One region of the Paenibacillus sp. FSL k6-2145 genome, then DNA from elsewhere that is predicted to be linked to it. Evidence: riboswitches for the same ligand, from Rfam matches in the RefSeq annotation. Region 1 holds a riboswitch; each other region holds the start of a gene.
The links. A riboswitch is a leader RNA that binds a small molecule or an ion and turns the genes downstream of it on or off. The one in region 1 is predicted to bind cyclic di-AMP.
Positions count from the first base shown of each region.

Region 1 (3,282 bases):
AATGATCCTCCATCAACCTCTCTGCAGTCTGCACGATTTCGTCGATCTGCATCCGCGTGATGGAATCAAAATGAATACCCATGATCACCGTAACGGTTACTTTCAGCTGCAGGGCAGCCTTTCGGGCAAGCCGCTCACACAGCTCTTGTTCCTTATGCCCAGGAATATGTACCGTCGTCCCGCTGACGCGCTCATGATCCACGTAGAACGTGGCTACGGCGCCAATATGCGCCTTTCCTCCGGTAACGAGAAAAACCTTATCCTCTCCTGCTTCAATCACCTGTAAACGTATGGATTTCAAATCATATGTACTCATATCCTATCCACCTATCCTTTTCTATATGTTATATATGGAGGAATTATGGCTGTCATAAGCTAAATCCGCAATGAAACTTCTCACACTACGCATATTTTATGAAACCCCCGGGCATACCAAGAAGAACGTCATTTTGGAAAAGGAGGCCGTTATTATGCGCGTACGCCTCATTATGCTGATGGTTATCGTTATTTTTCTCGGAGGATATCATGCTCCAGTTTCATCGCGGGATGTTTCAAGCCCGCCAAGTGAATCAGTATCAGGTTCGGATTCTGCGGAAGAAGAACAACTGACATTGGGACAGTTACGTCAAAAATATGCCGATACGTTCAAAACCAATGGTCCTTCAACAAAGAAGGTTGCACTGACTTTTGATGATGTACCTGATCCACGGTTTACTCCACCAGTGCTGGATGTATTGAAGAAATACAATGTCAGAGCTACATTCTTCATCGTGGGTAGTCGTGCTGAGAAACATCCGGATCTGGTGAAACGCATCGTTAAGGAAGGGCATATGGTTGGTAATCACAGCTACAATCATCCTGAATTCAGTAAGCTGTCGATGAATGCCTTTCGCAAACAAATTTTACATACCGGGGATATTATTCGACATTTAGCGGGATATACGCCCAAGATAATTCGGCCACCTTATGGAGACATTAATGAAGAACAGCTGCAATGGGCTGCTAGACAACACTATAGCATTGTAAACTGGAACGTTGACTCACTGGACTGGAAAGGCCTCTCCAAGGAAGAGGTGAAGGATAACATCCTATCTGCCGTGAAACCTGGCTCCATCGTTCTGCAACATGCAGGAGGCGGTGTGGGATCTAACCTGAACGGTACGATTGAGGCATTGCCTGAAATAATTGAAGAACTGCGTAACCGGGGGTATGAACTGGTCACCTTGGACGAGATGTTGGGATTGCCAAAGGCCAAAGATTAAGATGACTGCGATAGCAAATAAATGCAATATTAAAAGGGTGCTGTTCAATCGCAAATTAGCGACTGGCAGACACCCTGTTTGAATTTGTTAGATGTAATTTACTTTCTACTTAAGAATGTACAGCTCGATATCCTGAAATCCAAATGTGCTTACGGACTGTTTGCTACCCGGGATAAAGATATCAATCCGGTGACCCTTGATTGCACCGCCCACATCACGCGCTGTGGCTACAAAAGCCTGTTTTGGCAATCCTGGATGGCTATGACCAGTTACCAGTACTTTGGTTCCGAGTGGAATTACACTTGGATCAACTGCAATCGTACCCAGTTCAAGGTCATTTCCGAAATAATCGACTGCACCCCATCCTCCATTTTCAGACGGATCTGCAGAGTATGCCGTTGCTTTCACGTTCACAGCTTTGCTGTAATCAAATGTTTTACCCCAGGCTTGAACCACTTTGTTATCTGCGTTAACGTCCAAGCTTGCTGTGGTAACCGTTTTGGCTTGGGTCTTGCTCTCCGTCGCCGCGGCAGCTACATTGTTTGCCTTACCGGGAATCGTAATTTTCAAACCACCATAAATATTGTAAGGTGAAATGTCGTTATTTGCTTTAACCAACGTGTTCATTGCTACTCCATATTGTTTTGATAAGGTGTAGAAGGTATCCCCTTCTTTGGCCACATGAACTGAATCGGCGTGAGCCGGAACGGCTTGAATGAGCATTGCTGTTGTCAATAATGCTACTGCTGTTTTGGCTATACGTTTCTTGTTAATCATGGTCTTCCTCCCTCATTGTGCCTGCGAAGTTAGTTGTCGGATTCGGATGAGGAGCCCACCCTATAGGTTCTTCATTACATTTAAAACGTTATGTACCCCTAATTCACCCCAAGCAGTGTGCTGTAGATCTTCCCCCTGCACAATCTGCATCGTTACATCCCCCGCACTCCCTGTCCGGAAGTTTCGGCAGAGTTCAATATATCACAATTTTGTAACCTGAACTTGTAGTAATTCTTACCAAATGGTTTTTTAGCATGTAAGCATAATTAAGAATACTGGATACTTTAGAAAAGTTGGGAGATCCGATACTTTACATTTGGTAACAGAATAGTTACTTTTTCGAATTCATACGTGATTATTATCCATAAAAAATAGCGTTACCGACTCGAAGTCAGTAACGCTATTTGATCACTTCGTTTAGAGTACTTTCGCAAGAAAATCACGTGTACGTGAATTTTTTGGTGCTCCAAACACCTCATCAGGTGTTCCCTCTTCTACAATAACCCCGCCATCCATGAACAGGATCCGGTCTCCCACTTCACGTGCAAAACCCATCTCATGTGTTACGATGACCATCGTCATCCCGCCTTCTGCAAGACGTTTCATGACATCCAACACTTCACCGACCATCTCGGGGTCCAGTGCCGAAGTAGGCTCGTCAAACAGCATCACATGCGGCTGCATGGCCAATGCTCTAGCAATGGCGATCCGCTGCTTCTGTCCACCAGACAGCTGATTCGGGAATGTATCTTTTTTATCGTACAAGCCCACGGTGTTAAGCAGATCAGCAGCAATTTTCTCCGCTTCCTGAGTGGATTGTTTCTTCACTTTAATTGGAGCAATCGTGATGTTTTGCTGAACCGTTTTGTGTGGGAACAGGTTGAAATGCTGGAACACCATGCCCATTTTTTCCCGAGTTGCATTAATGTTGTGCTTCGGATCAGTGATTGACACGCCTTCAAAATCAATCTCACCCGAGGTAGGCTGTTCCAACAGGTTCAGACAACGTAAGAAAGTACTTTTACCTGAACCGGAAGGGCCGATGACTACGACAACCTCACCTTTGCCAATTGTCACGTTAATGCCTTTAAGCACATCGTTATTTCCATAAGATTTGTGTAATTGTCTAACGTCTATCACTTGCACTCAACTTCCTTTCCAGTCGTCCCAGCAGCTTGGACAAAATGAACGTTAATACAAAGTAGATGGCTGCTGCAATCAAAAATGGACTCAAGCCTTGATA
Region 1 covers NZ_CP150267.1:6,124,467-6,127,748, forward strand. Annotated here, with positions in the region: gene NZ043_RS26925 (hypothetical protein) at 1-316, opposite strand, end outside; gene NZ043_RS26930 (polysaccharide deacetylase family protein) at 471-1,262, shown strand; gene NZ043_RS26935 (3D domain-containing protein) at 1,368-2,039, opposite strand; cyclic di-AMP (ydaO/yuaA leader) riboswitch at 2,042-2,238, opposite strand; gene NZ043_RS26940 (amino acid ABC transporter ATP-binding protein) at 2,457-3,179, opposite strand; gene NZ043_RS26945 (ABC transporter substrate-binding protein/permease) at 3,166-3,282, opposite strand, start outside.

Region 2 (3,282 bases), 1.7 Mb from region 1:
AAAGATTGGTTTATCCGTTCCGATCTCATAGAAGCGTGCCCAAATTGGTGCAGCTTTGGAATCTGCGATAATTTTACTGTCTCCATTAGCTCTTTCATACTTGTAACCCGTAATTTTCACCTTGTTAAACCAAGCCTCAGCTCCTTTAATGGATGCGGTAATTTTAGCGTTAGCAGGTCTGGTTTTTAGAAATTTAACAATCGTTACACTCTCTCCAGCTGTCAGCGATGGCACTTCGTAGATTCTTGCGCTCGCTGGTTTAAGGGAACTGGAATCATGTTGTTGTCCCCATGCTGTCAGCTTACCACCTGAAACGACTTGTGTATTCAGAATCGCCTCCACACCTTTGGCAACTGAATTTTTACTGCGGTTAGCAAGTGTGCTGTCGATAAATGAAAAATCACCTTTGCGGGCTGCTACTTCATCCAGCATGATCATTACATTAATCATGGCATCATCATTATAGGTAATGTGCTTGTGATATCCGGAGCTTTGGTAGACCTGTGGCCATCCTCCGTTTGAATACTGCATGTTGATCAAAAAGTTAATTCCTTTGATTGCAGCTGTGGAGTATCGCGGATCATTCGTCTTTTTAAACTCCTTCGCCAATCTTCTAATTTCTGAGTATGTAGCCTTGTTGTCTATCGTGGACTTCGCCCACTCTCCACTTGTCTGTTTATAATCTTTTCTCCAACCTCCATCTGGCAGCTGGTTCTTCAAAATATCAGAAATACTCGCTGTAGTACCCGATGCATCCGCAGCAGATACCGTCCCTACAGGGAGAACTGCCATTCCAACTGCTGAGAACACCATCGTACATGCCAGGACAAAAGTAATTATTTTCTTCGCTTTCAAATGTAACACTCTCCTATGTTCGTTTTTATAAATCTGCCACTTCTACTTTACCTATGATAAGCGTCCCCAAACCTCCTTTATTTGTATTTATCGCATAATAAAATCAATTTTAATCCAATATGTGGATTGGATAATCAGATAATATGCAAAAAATCGATTTTTGTCAATATATGCAACTTAATGAATATAATCTCTCTAATTCTACATAACGGAATAGTTCTTTTAACTCATGACAAACCTATTTATTTATCCAAATTCGTCTTAAACGAATCAATAATGACGTTTTTGTCATGAATGATACCCAAACTTAATCCCTTCTTTCATATAAAAACCTTAATTCCGCTAACATTGAGGTATTACGAAGGGTTTTAAATGGGTTTGACAATTACGCATTTATGCAATATAGTTTCAAATAGTTACAAAAACTTAATTATTCATTGCCGAGTTTCATGTTTGAAAACGGGGGAACCAATTTGGGTGAATTATTCTTATACATAGGAAATATAGGGAACCTTCTACCGAACCCTTAGCTAACTCCGTAGGCATCGAAGGGAGAACATTGATTTTGAAAAAACTGATTATCTCCATTTTTGGAGCAGCTGTATTATTTACATCCGGGGCAACAAGCACAGAGGCAAGCAGTATCAACTCCGTAGTGAACAACATGACAGGTATTCCTTACAAATGGGGTGGCACGACTGTAGCCGGCTTCGACTGTTCTGGTTTTATGAGATATCTTTTCAACAAATACAGCATTGAATTGCCACGTACTTCTCAGCAGCAAGCCAAAGCAGGTACTCCGGTAGCCAAAAGCAATGTTCGGACAGGTGATCTGGTGTTCTTTAATACAACAGGCAAAGGCATTTCACATACAGGTGTATATATCGGCGGCGGACAATTCGCTCATGCCTCCAGCAGTAAAGGTGTAAGCATCACGAAGTTATCGAATCCATACTTCAATGACCGCTATGTAACAGCACGTCGGGTAACTGGACAGTTTATGTATGATAAAATGTTAGGTAAAATGTAATTCACATACAAAAAGGCATCGGTTATTAACCGGATGCCTTTTTTGTACTTAAAATGTATGTTGCATTGCTTACTAATGCAGCGCCTTCTGCACTCGCATCGCACCCTGAGACAGGGCATGTCCTCCTCCAACAGCTCCGGCCACGGCTACGGTCTCCATAATCTCCTGATCTGTTGCACCCTTGGCACGTGCTTCTTCTACATGGTAGAAGGTACATACCTCATTGTTGGCGAATAATCCAATGCCAAGTGCAATTAGCTGTTTTGTCTTGGCATCAATCACGCCTGGTTGGAAGCATTCTCCCGTAAACTCATGATATGACTTCACCACACCTGGCAGTACATCGCTTAATGCTCCAATCTGATCCTTGTAGGCATGAACTTTATCATTCATCAATGTCATGGCTTGTAGCACACCCTCTCGGCTATAGTTACAGATCTTCCTCACTGTACCTATCTTCTCTCCCGAGTGAGTCAATTATGCCAAGAAATCATGGTAATTCCAAACATTTAACGCTCATGGCTCTGCCATAATTATAAGCTGTTACTCACTAAGTGGACTCTGGCGCGGCTCACTGAACAGCTGATATTTGTAACTGCGATCCAGCTTAACGACACGTCGATTCTGACGACGGATAAGTACCTGCTGGCCATCCCAGGCAACAACAATCCCGGTTACATCGTTAGATTCCAGCTCGTCCCGTACTACTCTTACTTTCTCACCTGACAGACGCAGGGCGTCCAGTTCTGTATCACTTATCATCTTCATGGCTCCTATATTCCAAATTTATTTACAAAAAGAGACCTAAATGAAATGTCATTTAGGTCTCACGTGACTGTATTGGACTGTCATGTCATTCGAAATTATGTCCCGACTGAAAGTTACCGCTGCGCGTGCTCTTTGCTGTCGTTCTTCTCGAACCAAAAATCAAGCACTTTGGCAGACATCACACGTTCTTCAAGGTACTCCACTTGATGCGGTGTAAATTGTTCTTTCCAAGAGAAGGACAACTCTTCGCATAAGCCTACAATCGTCAGTAATTCTGACCAGGCAACATAGCGTTTGTACCAGAAAAATTGAGGATGTTCAATCATATAGGGATAAAGGTCATCGAATTCCGTATGTTTACAATCCAGGGCACGTTCAAAATGAACTTTCGATTCCGCCAGCTTATCATTGAAAAATTGTTCTGTTGCCGGTTGGTTCCCCATGGTGTTGCCTCCTCTCCCTAACATAACCCCATTATAAATGAAATCGGCGGTCATGCAAAGGCATAGTTCAAAAAATAGGCCCTATTCCTTTAAAATGTCACATTTCGTTATCGTCAAATTGTACCGTACCATCGTTCAGGGAACGAATGCGTACCAAGGCTTCCACCGGAATACCCTGTTCACGAA
Region 2 covers NZ_CP150267.1:4,404,481-4,407,762, reverse strand. Annotated here, with positions in the region: gene pelA (pectate lyase) at 1-864, opposite strand, end outside; cyclic di-AMP (ydaO/yuaA leader) riboswitch at 1,284-1,415, shown strand; gene NZ043_RS19680 (C40 family peptidase) at 1,421-1,885, shown strand; gene NZ043_RS19675 (carboxymuconolactone decarboxylase family protein) at 1,958-2,287, opposite strand; gene NZ043_RS19670 (hypothetical protein) at 2,429-2,647, opposite strand; gene NZ043_RS19665 (hypothetical protein) at 2,767-3,096, opposite strand; gene NZ043_RS19660 (xanthine phosphoribosyltransferase) at 3,194-3,282, opposite strand, start outside.
Region 2: it holds a riboswitch for cyclic di-AMP, as region 1 does, so the genes downstream of both, NZ043_RS19680 (C40 family peptidase) here and NZ043_RS26935 (3D domain-containing protein) in region 1, are expected to answer to the same signal.

Region 3 (3,282 bases), 3.1 Mb from region 1:
TCCTCCCAATCGATCAGGCTCGGAGCACCTTCGTATGAAGTATGTACACGCGCCAGAGCATGACGGATCGCCTCCGGTGAGGCATTCTCCACCCCAATGTCACCTTTGCGTGTTGCATCGGCCTCCGGAATGAAGGCATGTTTACAGCCAGGGACCTTATTCGCAATAATTTTACGAATGCGTTCGCCAGCATGATCCGGATCTGTCAGTACAATGACTCCCCGTCTCTCCTGAGCAAGCGCAATCCGCTTCAGAATGCGTTGGTTGATGGCTGATCCACCTGTTTCTATTGTATCGGCTTCAACGGCCCGACGGATAGCTACCGTATCGTCACGGCCTTCCACCACAATGACTTCTTTTATCATGTTCCATTTCTTCCTTTCTAACGCAAAAAGAAGAGGAATATCCTCTTCTCTGCCAAACGGCGGGGGAGACTGAATTCAGACTCCTCCGCCGCATATTCCGCATGAATCATTCATGCAACTATTTTATAGCATTCCCATTTCAAAGTAAAACGATTTTAGTTCGCTTCCGGCTTCACCGGACCGATCACGTAGACCGTCTTGCCTTTTTTACGTCCAAAATTCAGGGCATGCTTCACACTGTCATAATATACATCAATTTTATTGCCTTTGATGGCACCGCCTGTATCTTCCGCACGACGGAATCCCAGACCTTCGATATATACCCACCAGCCAATTGGAATGACTTTGGGATCAACCGCAATGGTGCGCCCTTCCGTTACACGAGTACCGGAAGCTGTTTTAGTACCAATGCCCGGCTCTTCGGAAGAGTAGGCAGTCATGGATACATTTTTAAGTACTTTAGAGTATTTAAAAGAAGTCCCGGATACGGTAATCACTTTGCTGCCCGAGGCAGATGTTTTCTTCGAGTTCGTTGTTGTAGCCTTTTTGGTTGTTGAAGTTTGAGCCGATACGGTCTGAATCTCAGGTTCTTTCACGACCGGTTTTGCTTTGGTGCCGACAGCGATCACTTTATCTACACGATTATTCGCGACAGATTTGCCGACCATTTTTTTGGAGACCAATTCTCCATCCTGAAATACCTTTTCGATATGCTGCACAATTGTGCCTTCTTTGCCGTTCACAACGACACGGTTATCCCCTTTGTACAAGCTAGGGTCAGCCGTTTTAATGACTTTGTAAGCGATCGGTTGCTCTACATCCACTGTACGCTTTGTTACGCGCACTACACGGATCTTCATCTCCGCTTTGATCGCAGTGCCAAGCGCCGGATACACTTTATCATTACTCTCAACTTGAATACCTGATTTTTGAATTGCATCTTCTACCGATGAATCGGTTGTATACAGAGTCTTGGTGTCTCCGTCTGCCGTAATGTTAACTGGAACGGCCCGCTCAATAACGATTCGGTCTCCATCTGTAATCGCCCCATTCATGGACATGGATACCTTATCGTGAGGGCTGACTGTGATCGACTGCTCCTCCAGCATTTCCTGAAGCATTCCTGTACGAGTCTCTACCACCTGAGCCTTGCCATCAATAACCAGTGAAATTTGTTTCCCGGCCTGACCGTAAACGACTAACAAGATCATGATTGTAAGCGCAATTGAGAAAATCGCGATCAATGCCATTTGACGCATGTTCTCATGCTTCCACCGCAACGCGAAAGACTTACTGGATGATCGTGACTCATGGGTCTCTTCTGGTTGGAATGTGCCCACTTCTCCGTCCTCCTTCATAGCCTCGCCGTCTAAAGTAATGCATGATGTCTTTGACGTGACTATACCAAATTTTCTACAGAACACAGATCGGACCAACATAATCCGGTTCTGCACCATGAATCAATCTTCGCAACATGATGTCATCCTCCTGAATACCTACCGTATGATGACAATATTTCTTTTATTCAAAAACAAAAAAGCCAAAGAAAGAGTGTAAGAGGAACTCTTTCGTGGCTTCCGAATGATTTTGAATATCGGAAATTCATGCACGAGGTTGCCTCTCTTTTTCCGCTTGCGAGGTTAGCTGTCGGGTTCGGGCGAAAGAGAGCCGCCCTATCTTGGGTCACCCGCTCATGGCGGACGCCCTTGAATTCACCCCGAGACCCAAAGAAGAAATCAAATACGGCTTCGCAGTTCCCTTCGCTGCTTTTGGGTCAGCGAACGTTGCGCATCGGCCAAATACACCGATGTTTAAGCCCTATTGGTTCCCCCGCTCTCCGTTAACGGAGACTCAGCGAGACTGATTCATGAAAGTAATGTTGTTTCATCGGAAAGTGTCCCTTTGTTCATCCCCCGAACATCTGTCCAATTTTCCGCACAACAATTCACTGAAAAGATGATATCCTGTTTTGATGCATGTTGTAAAGCGTTGATCAAGTACGTTTTTCTGAATATTTGGTTAAAATATTGTAATATTCTTGATTTATTTGAATCAAAGGGCAAATTAACTCCGCTTACCTGCCTTTTTCACCTCATTTGCTCGTTTTTTTAACGAATTCCAAATCGTTCCATGGCATTTTTGGTTGTTATTGCAGCAATTTCCTCCACCGAAATGCCTTTAATTTCCGCAGCTGCCTCTGCAACCAGACGTACATGCGCTGTCTCATTTCGTTTCCCACGATAAGGGTGAGGTGTCAAATATGGAGCATCTGTTTCAATGAAAAACCGGTCCATAGGAACCTTCTCCAGTACCTCTTTGGGCTGCTTTGCATTTTTGAATGTGATCGGTCCTCCGAAGGAGAGATGGAAGCCCATATCGAGACAACTTTTCGCTGTTTCCCAGCTGCCCGAGAACGAGTGCATCACACCACCAACTTCACTCGCTTTCTCTTCACGCAAAATTCTTATGATATCCTCATGTGCATCCCGATTATGAATGACAATTGGCATGTTCACTTCACGAGCCAAAGCAATTTGTTGTCGTAATACGCGATGCTGTATTTCCTTCGGTGAAGTATCCCAATGATAATCCAATCCAATCTCACCGATCGCAACCACTTTTTCATGCTTGCATAAAGATGCAATCCACTCCAAATCACCCTCCTGCATAGTGATCGCATCTACTGGATGCCACCCTACAGCTGCATAGATAAAGTCATATGTTTCAGCGAGTTTCATCGTAGTTGGAATCGTCTCCCGGTTAAAGCCAATGTTGATCATGCGACCAACTCCTGCATCCACAGCACGCTGAATCATGTCCTCGCGGTCCTCGTCGAATTGTGGTGCATCCAGATGTGTATGTGTGTCGAACAGCATCATGTTTGTATCTCCCTTCATGTCGAAATAACGACTATCTT
Region 3 covers NZ_CP150267.1:2,156,675-2,159,956, reverse strand. Annotated here, with positions in the region: gene rnmV (ribonuclease M5) at 1-365, opposite strand, end outside; gene NZ043_RS09465 (3D domain-containing protein) at 521-1,705, opposite strand; cyclic di-AMP (ydaO/yuaA leader) riboswitch at 1,979-2,232, opposite strand; gene NZ043_RS09460 (TatD family hydrolase) at 2,474-3,244, opposite strand.
Region 3: it holds a riboswitch for cyclic di-AMP, as region 1 does, so the genes downstream of both, NZ043_RS09465 (3D domain-containing protein) here and NZ043_RS26935 (3D domain-containing protein) in region 1, are expected to answer to the same signal.